Regions from separate parts of the Quadrisphaera sp. KR29 genome, predicted to be linked through region 1. Evidence: predicted binding sites of a transcription regulator. Region 1 holds the regulator's gene; the other holds the start of a gene.
What was found. The regulator HrcA, encoded in region 1, represses chaperone genes, less so after heat shock. The targets are predictions, from matches to a motif close to GNTNGCACTCGGNNNNNCCGAGTGCNANC.
Positions count from the first base shown of each region.

Region 2: groL (chaperonin GroEL) is a predicted target of HrcA. The motif match lies at 2,279-2,307, and genes of this name have one in related genera.

Region 1 is NZ_JBQXXG010000010.1:23,547-30,450, forward strand. It holds gene ACUN9U_RS10610 (MOSC domain-containing protein) at 1-323, shown strand, start outside; gene ACUN9U_RS10615 (GNAT family N-acetyltransferase) at 337-924, opposite strand; gene hemW (radical SAM family heme chaperone HemW) at 999-2,336, shown strand; gene ACUN9U_RS10625 (DUF4870 domain-containing protein) at 2,314-2,973, opposite strand; gene ACUN9U_RS10630 (DUF3097 family protein) at 3,098-3,991, opposite strand; gene hrcA (heat-inducible transcriptional repressor HrcA) at 4,235-5,284, shown strand; gene dnaJ (molecular chaperone DnaJ) at 5,373-6,509, shown strand; gene ACUN9U_RS10645 (Gmad2 immunoglobulin-like domain-containing protein) at 6,570-6,904, opposite strand, start outside.
Region 2 is NZ_JBQXXG010000012.1:40,194-47,097, forward strand. It holds gene ACUN9U_RS12130 (uracil-DNA glycosylase) at 1-666, opposite strand, end outside; gene ACUN9U_RS12135 (DUF3263 domain-containing protein) at 712-966, shown strand; gene ACUN9U_RS12140 (LytR C-terminal domain-containing protein) at 1,012-1,593, shown strand; gene ACUN9U_RS12145 (cold-shock protein) at 1,958-2,164, shown strand; gene groL (chaperonin GroEL) at 2,458-4,086, shown strand; gene ACUN9U_RS12155 (LacI family DNA-binding transcriptional regulator) at 4,159-5,193, opposite strand; gene ACUN9U_RS12160 (carbohydrate ABC transporter permease) at 5,194-6,039, opposite strand; gene ACUN9U_RS12165 (carbohydrate ABC transporter permease) at 6,036-6,904, opposite strand, start outside.

The DNA.
Region 1 (6,904 bases):
AGGCAGCCCTGGAGGTGGAGGTGACGATGCCCCGCACCCCCTGCGCGACGTTCGCGCGGCGCATGGGGGAGCAGCGGTGGGTCAGGCGGTTCGCCCGCGCCGGCGCCCCGGGCGCCTACCTGCGGGTCGTCCGGCCCGGCACGGTCGCCGCCGGAGACGCCGTGGAGGTCCTGTCGCGCCCCGGGCACGGCGTGGGCGTGGCCCGCTGGCTGGTCGAGGCCGACCCCGCCGACGCCCGCACGCTGCTGGCCTGCGCGGCCGACGGGGAGCTCGACCTCGCCCCGGACCTGCTCGACCTCCTGGTCGTCGTCGCCCGGCGCTGACGGCCCCGCCCGGTCAGCGCGGCTGCAGCGCCGCGACCATGACCACCTGCGGGTCGGCGGCCTGCGCCAGCCACCGGGCGCCGCTGTCCGCGAAGCCGGCCCGGGCGTACGCCGTGCGCGCCGCGGCGTTCGACTCGTGCACGCACAGCACCAGCAGCTCGGCCTCCGGCTCCAGCGCGTGCGCCAGCGCCCGCGCCTGGCGGGCCGCCGCCGTCCCGTACCCCCGGCCCTGGTGGTCGTGGCCGACGTAGAAGGCCCGCAGCAGCAGGCCCCGACCGGGGTCGTCCAGCAGGTGCTCGAGCTGGCCGTGGCGGTCCAGGGTGCCGAAGCCGACCACCCGCCCACCCCCGCCCGTCCCCGGGTCCGGGTCCGGGTCCGCGAGCACGGCGAAGGGGACCCGCAGCGCGTCCGCGCTGGCCGGGGGGTAGGTGCGCGAGGCCGGCAGGCAGTACCGGTCCTGGCCCGGTCCGGGCCGCAGCGCCAGGACCTCCGCGAGCAGCCGCGGGTCGCTCGCCGCCGACAGCGGCTCCAGCCTCACGCGCGGCAGCGGCCCGCCGGTCTGCGCCCCACCGCGTCGTCCAGCACCGCGTCGTCCAGCCACGTCCCCATCCCAGCACCGCCACCCGCCCGCTCGCGCTCCGCCCACCCGCGGCGGGGGTGCGACCATGGACGGCGATGAGCCCCGCCCTGCCCGACGGCGACCCCGCCCCCGCCGACGGGCTCCTGCCACCGTCGGCGCAGGCCGGCGCCGGCGCCCGCGACCTCGGCGTCTACCTGCACGTCCCGTTCTGCCGCGTCCGCTGCGGCTACTGCGACTTCAACACCTACACCGCCGCCGAGCTCGGCCCGCCGGAGCTGCCCGGCGCCTCCCAGGCCGGCTACGCCGGTGCGCTGGTCGAGGAGGTCGCGCTCGCGGCCCGCGTGCTGGAGGCCTCCGGCCTGCCCCGCCGGGAGGTGTCCACGGTCTTCGTCGGCGGCGGCACCCCCACGCTGCTGCCCGCCGCCGACCTGGCCAGGGGCCTGGACGCCGTGCGCGAGCACCTCGGCCTGGCCGCCGGCGCCGAGGTCACCACCGAGGCCAACCCCGACTCGGTCACCCCCGCCTCCCTGGAGCAGCTCGCCGCCGCTGGCTACACGCGCGTCAGCTTCGGGATGCAGTCGGCGGTGCCGCACGTGCTCGCCGTCCTGGAGCGCACCCACGACCCGTCCCGCGTGCCGCAGGCCGTCCGCTGGGCGCGCGAGGCCGGCCTGGCCGTCAGCCTGGACCTCATCTACGGCGCACCGGGGGAGTCCCTGGCCGACTGGCGCACCAGCCTGGAGGCGGCGCTGGCCTGCGAGCCGGACCACCTGTCCGCCTACGCCCTGGTGGTGGAGGAGGGGACGGCGATGGCCGCGCGGGTGCGCCGCGGGGAGCTCCCCCTGCCCGACCCCGACGACGAGGCCGCCCAGTACGAGCTGGCCGACGCCGTGCTGCGCGAGGCCGGCTACGGCTGGTACGAGGTGAGCAACTGGGCGCGCACGCCCGCCGACGCCTGCCGCCACAACCTCGCCTACTGGCGCGGGCAGGACTGGTGGGGCGCCGGCCCCGGCGCCCACAGCCACGTGGGCGGGGTGCGCTGGTGGAACGCCAAGCACCCCGCCGCCTGGGCGCGCCGCCTGGCCGCCGGCACCAGCCCCGCGGTGGGCCGGGAGGTCCTCGACGACGACGCGCGCTCCGTGGAGGCGGTGCTGCTCGGCGTCCGCCTGGCCGAGGGGCTGCCCGCCTCCCTGGTGCCGCCGGCGGGGCTCGCGCAGGTGCCGCGCCTGGTCGCCGACGGTCTGCTCGAGCCGCCCCCGGGCGACCCGGCCGACCCGGTGCGCCCCGGACGCGGCGGCACCCCCGACCGCGACCAGCCGCGGCTGCGGCTGACGCTGCGGGGGCGCCTGCTGGCCGACGCCGTCGTCCGCGCCCTCCTCGGCTGGGAGGGCCAGGACGACGGCGTCGCCGAGGTCACTTCACGAGCCGCCAGTTGAGCGGGTAGCGGTAGTCGACGCCCTGGTTGGCCCTGACGGCCGCGATGATGACGAAGACCAGCGCGACCAGCCCCAGCGGCACGTAGAGCAGCGCCCCGAGGCCGAGCGTGACGACGGTCACCACGCCGAGGGCGAGCGCGACGATGTTCACCAGGATCTGGAAGTTCAGCGCCTCCGCCGACTGGCTGCGGACGAACTGGCCGCGCTCGCGCAGGACCAGGTAGATCACCAGCGGCCCGACGAAGGTCAGCCCGATGAGGGAGCTGGCGATGGCGGAGACGTGGGACAGGCAGGCCCACAGGCGCTGGTCCTGCGGGGTCATCTCCGCGCCCTGCTGGTAGGCGGGCTGGTAGCCCTGCTGGTACGGCTGCTGGCCGTAGCCCTGCTGGCCGTAGCCCTGCTGGTACGGCGGCTGCTGGGCGTACCCCTGCTGGTACGGCGGCTGCTGGGCGTACCCCTGCTGGTACGGCGGCTGCTGGGCGTACCCCTGCTGGCCGCTGCCCTGCTGGTGCGGCGCCTGCTCGCTCCCGGAGGCCTGCTCGCCGTAACCGCGGCCGTACTGGCCGTACTGGGGCGGGGGCACCTCCCCGGACTGCGGGTCGGTCTGGTCGGACGGCCGACCGGGCTGCTCGGACACTTCTCCTCCTCGGGGCCCGGGGCGGGTCCGGGGGCCCGCCACCAGCGTCTCGGAAACGAGCCCCCCGCACCAGCGCCACACGCCCGGACGGACCCGCTCCCCGCCGTCGTCGCCCCACGGGCGCTCAGCGGTCGAGCTGGTCGCCGGTGACGAAGTCGATGAGCTCCTCCACCCGGCCCGACAGCGTCGGCTCCAGGTCGGCGATCGTGCGGACGCTGGCCAGCACCCGCTGCCAGCCGCGGGCGAGGTCGGCGGGGGTCTCGCGCGGCCAGCCCAGGGCCTCCAGGACGCCCTCCTTCCACGGCCGCCCGCGGGGGACCACCGGCCACGCGCCCAGGCCCAGGCGCGCGGGCCGCACGGCCTGCCAGACGTCGACGTAGGGGTGCCCGACCACCAGCACGTGCTCGGCGGCGCCCGGGGCGGCGCGCAGCGCCTCGGCCACGAGCCGCGTCTCCTTGGACCCCGTCACGAGGTGGTCCACGAGCACCCCGACCCGCCGGCCGGGCCCGGGACGGAACTCCGCGACGGCGGCGGCCAGGTGGTCCACGCCCTGCAGGCCCTCCACCACCACGCCCTCGACGCGCAGGTCGTCGCCCCAGACCTTCTCGACCAGCTCGGCGTCGTGCTTGCCCTCCACCCAGATCCGCGACCCCCGCGCCACGCGAGCGCGGGCGCCCTCGACGGCGAAGGAGCCGCTGGCGGTGCGGCCCGGGCGCAGCGGCGCGGCCCCCGAGGCGGTGCGGGCGGCCGGGGGCGGGGCCACCGGCGGCACCAGCACCACCGGCCGGCCCTCCTCGAGGAACCCGGCGCCGAGGGGGAAGCTGCGGGTGCGGCCCTTCCAGTCCTCCAGGACGACGACGCGCACGCCGCCGGCCTTCTCCACCCGCACGACGGCCCCGCTCCACCCGGTCTCGACGTCCTCCACCACCAGGCCCGGGGCTGCGGGGACCTCGCGGCTGGCGGTGCGGGCGCGGCGACGCCCGCTGGCCGGGTCGGTGACGGTGTCGCCGCGGCGCAGCGGCTCGCGGGCACCCCACCCGCCGTACAGCGGCCCGGAGCTCGCCGGCGCGCCCGGGGAGGGAGCGGGGGACGGGGCGCGCCGGCGCGGGGGCGTCGGGGGGGTCGGCACCCGCGCGACGCTACCTGCGGCCGCTGCCCGACGGCGTAGGATTGGCACTCCGCACCCGTGAGTGCCAGGCGCACCAGGCCGCCGCGCCGCCTCGCGCCACGACGCACCACCGACGAGCAGGGAGGACGCACCGTGACCGAGCCCCGGCGCCTCGCCGTCCTGCGCGCGATCGTGGAGGACTACGTCGCCACGCGGGAGCCGGTCGGCTCCAAGGCCCTGGTCGAGCGGCACGCCCTGGGCGTCTCGCCGGCCACCATCCGCAACGACATGGCAGCGCTGGAGGAGGAGGGGCTGATCGCCCAGCCCCACACCAGCGCCGGCCGGGTGCCCACCGACAAGGGCTACCGCGCCTTCGTCGACGGGCTGCCGGCCGTGCGCCCGCTCTCACCGGCGGAGCGGCGGGCCATCGACAGGCTCCTCGGCGAGGGCGGCCAGCCGGTCGACCTCGACGACGTGCTCGAGCGCACCGTGCGCGCCCTGGCGCAGCTGACCCACCAGGTCGCCGTCATCCAGTACCCCTCCCTGGCGCGCGCCCGCGTGCGCCACGTCGAGCTGGTGCAGCTGGCGCCGCGACGGCTGGTGCTGGTGCTCATCACCGACAGCGGACGGGTGGAGCAGCGCTCGGTGGAGGTGCCGCCGGAGGCCCCCGAGGTGGCCGCGGACCTGGTCAGCGAGCTGCGGGGCCGCTTCGGCGCGGCCACCGCCAGCCGCCGCGCCGACGAGGCGGTGGCCGCCCTGGACGGCGTGGTCGCCACCGTGTCCGCGGCCCGGCCCGAGGACGCCGCCGCGGCGGCCGCGGTGGCGGCTGCGCTGCGCTCCGCCCTGGACGCCACCCGCGACGAGCGCATGGTGCTGGCCGGCACCGCCAACCTCGTGCGCGGCGCGGGCGGCTTCTCGGCCTCGGTCGCCCCGGTCCTGGAGGCGATCGAGGAGCAGGTGGTGGTGCTGCGCCTGCTCGCCGAGATGGCGGACGACCCAGCCAGCGGCGTCTCGGTGCGGATCGGGCGGGAGATCGTGCACAGCGGCCTGTCCGACGCGGCCGTGGTCGCCTCCGGCTACGGCTCGGGCGGCGAGGTGGTGGCCCGCCTGGGCATCCTGGGTCCGACGCGCATGGACTACCCCACCTCGATCGCCGCCGTCCGCGCCGTCGCCCGCTACCTCAGCAAGGTCCTGGCGCGGTGAGCCGCCCGGCTGCCCGCGCCCTCCCGTCCGCACCTCCGTCCGCGGGCCCGCCCCGACGGACCCCCCGACTCCTCAGGAGCGTCTGACCGTGCCGACCGACCACTACGCCGCCCTCGGCGTGCCCCGCGACGCGAGCACCGAGGACGTCAAGAAGGCCTACCGCAAGCTCGCCCGCCAGCTGCACCCCGACGTCAACCCCGACGCCGGCGAGCGGTTCAAGGAGGTCTCGGCCGCGTACGAGGTGCTGAGCAACCCCGACAAGCGGCGGGTGTACGACGCGACGGGCAGCTCCGGCGGGCCCGGCGGCTTCGGCGGCGGCGGGTTCGGCGCCCAGGGCCAGCCCTTCGACCTCGGCGACCTGTTCGGCACCTTCTTCGGCGGGGGCGGCGGCGCGGCGCGCGGCCCGGTCTCGAGGGCCCAGCCCGGCCAGGACGCGCTGATCCGCCTCGAGGTCGACCTGGCCGAGGCCGTGTTCGGCGCCGAGCGGGAGATCACCGTGGACACCGCCGTGGTCTGCCCCACCTGCGACGGGAACTGCGCGCAGCCGGGCACCCAGGTGCGCACCTGCGACGTCTGCCACGGGCAGGGCCAGGTGCAGCGCGCCGCCCGCTCGCTGCTCGGCCAGGTGCTCACCACCTCCCCGTGCCCCGCGTGCGGCGGCTACGGCACCACCATCCCCGACCCCTGCAACGAGTGCGCCGGCGACGGCCGGGTGCGCCGCCGGCGCACCCTGACCATCCGCGTGCCCGCCGGGGTGGACACCGGCACCCGCATCCAGCTCTCCGGGCAGGGCGAGGTCGGCCCCGGCGGTGGTCCGGCCGGCGACCTCTACGTCGAGGTGGTCCAGCGCCCCCACGACCTGTTCACCCGCCGCGGGGAGGACCTGCACGCCACCCTGCCGGTGCCGGTGACCGCCGCCGCCCTGGGCACGGTGCTGGAGATGGAGACCCTCGACGGCCCGCGCGAGGTGGAGGTGCGCCCCGGCACGCAGCCGGCCGAGGTGGTCACCCTGCGCGGCCTGGGCGCCGCGCGGCTGCGCTCCGGCGGCCGCGGTGACCTTCACGTCCACATCGACGTGCAGGTGCCCCGCGGCCTCGACGAGGAGCAGGCCGACCTGCTGCGCCAGCTGGCCCGCCTGCGCGGCGAGGAGCGGCCCGAGGGCCGGCTCTCACCGGCCTCCGGAGGGGTCTTCTCCCGCCTCAAGCGGGGCTTCTCCGGCCGCTGAGGCGCGCCGCCCGGCCGGGCCACCGGCCGGGCCCCCGGCTCGGGCAGGTCACCTGCGGGGTCAGTCGACGTAGAAGGTGACCCTGGCGGGACCCTCCTCGAGCTGCCCCTCGCCCCCGGACTCGTCGGGCGCCCACACCTCGGCGGTGCACGGGGTGCAGGTGCCCGCCTGCACGGTCTGCGGGATGGTGAACTCCCCGACCTCGCCGTTCGCGCCGGCGTCGGTGTAGCCGTCGGTGAGGACCGTGCCGTCGGCCTGGGTGATGCGGAACAGCAGGGTGCCCTCGAAGGCGGTGCCGCGCCCCACCACCCCCATCGGCCCCGCCGGGAGCCGCTCGCCCTCGACGGGGGCGGTGATGACCACGGACGAGGACAGGCCGGTGCCCGTGGCCGCCG
Region 2 (6,904 bases), on a different contig from region 1:
CGCCCGCAGGGCCGCGTCGACCGCGCTGAACGGCCGGGAGCCGTGGAAGCCGCGCGAGGCCGACAGCGGGCTGGGGTGCACCCCGGTCAGGACGGCGGTGCCGGCCAGCAGCGGGGCCGCGGTCTGCGCGTCGCGACCCCACAGCACCGACACCAGGGGACCGCCCCGCGCGGCGAGGGCGCGCACGGCGGCGTCGGTGACCCGCTCCCAGCCGAGGCGGCGATGGGAGCCGGACTCCCCGGCGCGCACCGTGAGGACCCTGTTGAGCAGCAGCACGCCGCGCTCCGACCACGGCGAGAGGTCACCGGTGGAGGGCGCGGGTGCGCCGGTGTCGGCGGTGAGCTCCTTGAGCAGGTTGCGCAGGGTCGGCGGCAGCGGGCGGACGTGCGGGGCCACGGAGAAGGCGAGGCCCACCGCGTGGCCGGGCCGCGGGTAGGGGTCCTGGCCCAGCAGCAGCACCCGGACCTCCTCGAGCGGCTGCTCGAAGGCGCGCAGCACGTGCTCGGGAGCGGGGAGGACCTGCTCCCCGCCCGCGCGGCGGGCGGTCAGGTCGGCGTCCAGGCGGGCCAGGTCCTCCTCCACCGGGGCGAGGGCGCGCGCCCAGCTCGGGTGGAGGGCGGCCAGCGGGGACGGCGGCGGGGTCGGCGGTGGCGTGGGAGGCGGCACGCTCCCACGCTGCCCTGCCGGCCCGGCCTCTGCCAGGGTGGGCCGGTGGCGCTGTCGCAGCGGGACCTGGCGGTGCTCGCCCTGGAGCGGCGCTCCTTCCGCCGCCGCGGCGAGAAGGAGCAGGCGGTGCGCGACGAGCTGGACATGTCGGCGACCCGCTACTACCAGCGCCTCAACGCGCTCCTGGACGACCCCGAGGCCCTGGCCGCCGACCCGGTGCTCGTGGGCCGCCTGCGGCGGCTGCGCGCCGAGCGCACCGCCGGGCGCGACCTCGACGTCGAGGACGGCGCACCGGGGTGAGCGGTTCGGGCCTCGCGGGCGCGGCCCAGCCCGTACCGTCGACGGGTGAGCTCGCCGTACCCGCGTGACGACTTCGACGCCGTCACCCCGCCGCGCGACGGCCGGCGCGGCGCTCACCGGGCCGCGCCGAAGCGGCCCGGGGGCGTCCTGGCCCCGGTGGTCGTCGCGCTGGTCGTGGCCGCCGCCGGGGGAGCGGGCTACGTCGCGTGGAGCACCGTCGGGAGCCCCGCCTCGGCCTCCTCCGCCGCCGGGCCCGCGCCCGCGGCCCAGGACGGCGCCCAGGACGCGCAGCCGGCCGCCCAGGACGCCCCCGGCGCCGCGGACCCCAGCGCCCCGGCGCCCAGCGAGCAGCCCGTGGACCGCAGCGCGCCCGTCGTCGTCCTCAACGGCACCGGCACCTCGGGCCTGGCGGCGAAGGAGGCGGCCGAGCTGGAGGAGGCGGGCTGGCAGGTCGCCAGCACCGGCAACGCCACCTCCGCCCAGCGCGCGGCCCGCAGCGCCACCACCGTCCTCCACCCGACGGCGCAGCTGCAGGCCGCCGCGGAGGCCCTGGCCGAGCAGGTGGGTGCCACGGCGGTGCTCGACCCGCAGGCCCAGCCGGGCTCGCTCACCGTCGTCCTGCGCTGAGGGACCGGCGCCGCGTCCACCACGGGTGGGACAGCGCCCCCGGACCGGGGGCGAGGGCCGTGGCGGACCGCCCGGACCGGCGAGCCGCAGGTCGCGCGGCGACCCGCGGCTCCCAGCCCCGCCGCGCGGACCGGCCGAGGGGGCCGCGGAGGGGCCGGCGCGGCGCTGACCTGCTCCGGGACCTCGCCGGGGAGGGTCCCGGGCCGCTACCCTGCGGCTCGGTCGATCAGTTCACGGGCGACAGGACTCCTCCAGCACGCACGCCAGGGGGGCCGCACGGGGGCCAGCTGGCCCACGGACTCCAGACCCGGGGTCGGGCGCACTGCCCGGTCCCGACCACCGCACCGCTGCAGGAGCACGCACCATGGCACTCGGGACCGTGAAGTGGTTCAACGCTGAGAAGGGGTACGGGTTCATCACCGTCGACGGTGGCCCTGACGTCTTCGTCCACTGGTCGGCCATCCAGATGGACGGCTACCGCTCCCTCGAGGAGGGACAGGCCGTCGAGTTCGAGGTCGGCACCGGCCAGAAGGGCCCGCAGGCCGAGGCGGTCCGCCTCGCCGGCGCCTGACCCGCGCCCCTGACGGCGTCGTCCCCCTCGGAGGGCGGCGCCGTCGTCGTGTCCGGAGCGCACCCGGGACGGTGAGCGTGTTTGCACTCGGCGGGCCAGAGTGCCAATCTGGTGCCTGGCACTCGGAGACCCCGAGTGCCAGCACACGACCTGGGAGCCCAGCGCTCCCCGGCCGTGCTGGGCGAGCCGCAGGCCCCGGGTGCAGGCCCGGTGCGCCGGCGGCGTCCGTCGCGGGCGCCCGGCCGGTCGGCAGCACCACCTGATCCGCCACCCGTTCCGGAGGAGCACCGCTCATGGCGAAGACCATTTCCTTCAACGAGGAGGCCCGGCGCGGTCTCGAGCGGGGCATGAACACCCTCGCCGACGCCGTCAAGGTCACCCTGGGCCCCAAGGGCCGCAACGTCGTGCTGGAGAAGAAGTGGGGCGCCCCCACGATCACCAACGACGGCGTCTCGATCGCCAAGGAGATCGAGCTCGAGGACCCGTACGAGAAGATCGGGGCCGAGCTCGTCAAGGAGGTCGCCAAGAAGACCGACGACGTCGCCGGTGACGGCACCACCACCGCGACCGTCCTGGCCCAGGCGATGGTCCGCGAGGGGCTGCGCAACGTCGCCGCCGGCGCCAACCCGATGGCCCTCAAGCGCGGCATCGAGAAGGCCGTCGAGGCCGTCTCCTCGCAGCTGCTGGCCAACGCCGTCGACGTGGAGACCCGCGAGCAGATCGCGGCCACCGCGTCCATCTCCGCCGCCGACACCGCCATCGGCGACCTCATCGCCGAGGCGATGGACAAGGTCGGCAAGGAGGGCGTCATCACGGTCGAGGAGAGCAACACCTTCGGCCTGGAGCTCGAGCTCACCGAGGGCATGCGCTTCGACAAGGGCTACATCTCGCCCTACTTCGTCACCGACGGCGAGCGCATGGAGGCGGTCCTGGAGGACCCCTACATCCTCATCGCCAACTCCAAGATCTCCTCGATCAAGGACCTGCTGCCCCTGCTGGAGAAGGTCACCCAGTCGGGCAAGCCGCTGGTGATCATCGCTGAGGACGTCGAGGGCGAGGCCCTGGCCACGCTCGTCGTCAACAAGATCCGCGGCATCTTCCGCTCGGCCGCCGTCAAGGCGCCCGGATTCGGCGACCGCCGCAAGGCGATGCTGCAGGACATCGCGATCCTGTCCGGCGGCCAGGTCATCTCCGAGGAGGTCGGCCTCAAGCTCGACACCGCGGGCCTGGACCTGCTGGGCCGCGCCCGCAAGGTGGTCATCACCAAGGACGAGACCACCATCGTCGAGGGCGCCGGTGACGCCGACCAGATCGCCGGCCGGGTCAACCAGATCCGCACCGAGATCGAGCGCTCCGACTCCGACTACGACCGCGAGAAGCTCCAGGAGCGCCTCGCCAAGCTCGCCGGCGGCGTGGCCGTCATCAAGGCGGGCGCGGCCACCGAGGTCGAGCTCAAGGAGCGCAAGCACCGCATCGAGGACGCCGTGCGCAACGCGAAGGCGGCCGTCGAGGAGGGCATCGTCGCCGGCGGTGGCGTGGCCCTCATCCAGGCCGGCTCCAAGGCCTTCACCGACCTGCAGCTCTCGGCTGACGAGGCGACCGGCGCGAACATCGTCAAGGTCGCCATCGAGGCCCCGCTGAAGCAGATCGCCGTCAACGCCGGCCTCGAGGGCGGCGTCGTGGCGGAGAAGGTGCGCAACCTCCCCGTCGGCCAGGGCCTCAACGCCGCGACCGGCGAGTACGTCGACATGGTCGGCACCGGCATCATCGACCCGGCCAAGGTGACCCGTTCGGCGCTGCAGAACGCGGCCTCGATCGCGGCCCTGTTCCTCACCACCGAGGCCGTCATCGCCGACAAGCCGGAGAAGGCCGCTGCGGCCCCGGCCGGTGGCGACGGCGGCATGGGCGGGATGGACTTCTGATCCGCGCCTGACGCTCCAGGAGGGCGGCACCCCGGCCGGGGTGCCGCCCTCCGTCGTCCCTGCCGGCGCCGGTCAGGCGGGTGGGGGAGCGGTGGACGCGCGCAGCTCCAGGTGGACGGGCACGACCGTGGTGCCGCTGCGGTGCCGGCCGGGGTGCGCGATCTCCTCCAGGAGGATGCGCACGCAGTGCTCCCCGACCGTCTCGAAGTCCTGGTGCACGGTGGTCAGCGGAGGCCAGTAGTCGCCGGCCTCCGCGACGTCGTCGAAGCCGACCACGGAGACGTCGTGCGGCACCCGCCGCCCGCGCTCGTGCAGCGCCCGCAGCAGCCCCAGGGCCATCTGGTCGTTGGCGCTGAACACGGCCGTGACCTCACCCGGGGGCAGGCTGGCCAGCAGGTGCCCGGCGCGGTGGCCGGACGCGGAGGTCCAGTCACCGACCACCGGAGGTGGCACCGGGCGCCCCGCCTCGCGCAGCACCTCCTCCCACGTGCGGGCCCGCACCTGGGCAGCGCGGCTCGTGGGTGGCCCCGCCACGTGGTGCACGGTGCGGTGGCCCAGCTCGAGCAGGTGGGACACCGCCGCGCGCGCGCCGGCGGCCTGGTCGGTGTCGACGCTGGGGAACGGCCCGGGCACGGCGTCGGTGGTGACCAGCGGCAGGCCGGGGCGGACCGCCACCTCGAAGCGCTCCAGCAGGTCCGCCTCGACCAGCACCAGCCCGTCGACCTCGGAGGCCGACAGCGCCGCGATGCCGCTGTCCACCCTGGCCGCGGTCGCCTCCTCCAGGCTCAGCAGCTGGATGGCGCGGCCGGCGCGGCCCGCGGCCTGGGTGATGCCCGACAGGGATCGGACGTCACCCAGGCGCGAGACGGAGAACACCAGCACCCCGATGGCCCCGTAGCGCCCCGTGGCCAGGGCCCGGGCCGCGGTGTTCGGCTGGTAGCCGATCGCCTTGAGCGACTCCAGCACGCGCGCCCGGGTCTCCGGGACCACCCCCTCGTGGCCGTTGACCACGCGGGAGACGGTCTGCGCGGAGACGCCGGCCGCGGCGGCGACGTCGGCCAGGGAGGGGCGCTCGCTGCGCCGCGCCCCCCGCGGCCGCGGTGACACTCAGGCCCCGCCGAGACCGGTCTCGGCGACGCCGCGGACCAGCCAGCGCTGGAGCACCACGAAGACGAGCAGCACGGGGACCAGCGAGAGCAGCGCCGCCGCGAACAGGCCCGTGTAGTCGAAGGTCTGCGCGGTGAGGAACTGCGACAGGTACACCTGCACCGTGAGCGCGCCGCTGCCGCTGCCGGCCACGACGAGCGGCCACAGGAAGGCGTTCCACGCGCCGACGAAGCCGAGCACGGTCAGCGCCGAGGCGAAGGCGAGGGAGTTGGGAACGACGATCCGCACGAAGACCCCCAGGTGTCCGAGGCCGTCCAGCTTGCCCGCCTCCTCCAGCTCCTTGGGGAAGGCCAGGAAGAACTGGCGGAAGAGGAAGACGTTGAACGCGCTGAACAGCGTAGGCACCACGAGGCCCTGCAGGGAGTCCACCCAGCCCAGCTTCGCCACGATGATGAAGTTGGGCAGGAAGGTCGTGGCCGCGGGGATGAGCAGCATGAGCACGGTGAGCGCGAACAGCGGCTGGGAGAGCCGGTGCGGGATGCGCGCCAGCGCGTAGCCCGCCATCGCCGCCACCACGATCTGCCCGACGGTCATCGTCACGGCCATGAGGCTGCTCGTGAGGAGCGCCGTGGTGAAGGACGGGTCCTCGAGCACGCGCCCGAAGGCGCTCCAGTCGGGCGTGGAGGGCCACAGCACGAAGGTCGGCGAGGCGATGTCCGCCGGGGCCGACACCGCCGTCTTGACCATGATGTAGAAGGGCAGGACGAACAGCAGCGCCAGGACGGCCAGCACCGCGTAGCGCACGCCCAGGAGCAGCCCGGCGCCCGGACCGCGGACCCCGGTCACCGGGGGGCCCCGGCGCGCGCGGCCCTGCGGGCGCGGCGGCTCGTGCGGTCCTCCGCGGCCGCGAAGCCGAAGAAGTAGTTCTGGCCCAGCGCCACCACCACCATGATCGCCGTGAGGATGAGGGAGCCCGCCGAGCCGAGGCCGAAGTCGCGGTCGCCGCCCAGGGCCACCCGGTAGAGGTAGACCAGCGGCGGCCTGGTGTCGGGGTTGAGCGGGAGCAGGTTGATGAACTCGTCGAAGGCCTGGAAGGCGGCGACGAGCAGGAGGAGCAGCACCGCGGCCACGGTCGGGCGCAGCTGCGGCCAGGTCAGCGCGACGAAGCGCCGCGGGCCGGCGGACAGGCCGTCGATGGCGGCCGCCTCGTACATGGTCCTGGGGATGCGCTGCAGGCCGGCGAGGAAGAGGAGCATGTAGAAGCCGATCTGCAGCCACAGCCGGACCGTCACCAGGACGATCCACCACTGCGGCGACTGCGCCAGCCACGTGCTGATGGGGTCGAGCCCCACCAGGGACAGGGCGGTGTTGGCCACCCCGGAGGGCAGGCCGCTGAACAGGCCCAGCTTCCAGATGAGCGAGGCGACCACGTAGGAGCAGGCCAGGGGCAGGAAGAACACCGAGCGCAGCAGCGCCTGCGCGGCGGGCAGCTCGTGCAGGAGCAGCGCGAGGCCCAGGGAGGCGAACATCGTCACCGGGACGATGAAGGCGGCGAAGACGGCGAAGGTCCCCAGGCTCTGCAGGAAGGCCTGGTCGGTCAGGAAGCGCTCGTAGTTGGCGAGGCCGACGAAGCGGACCGGTGTCAGGCTGCCGCGGGCCTGGGTGAAGCTCAGGTAGGCGCTCCACAGGATCGGCAGCACCGAGAAGACCG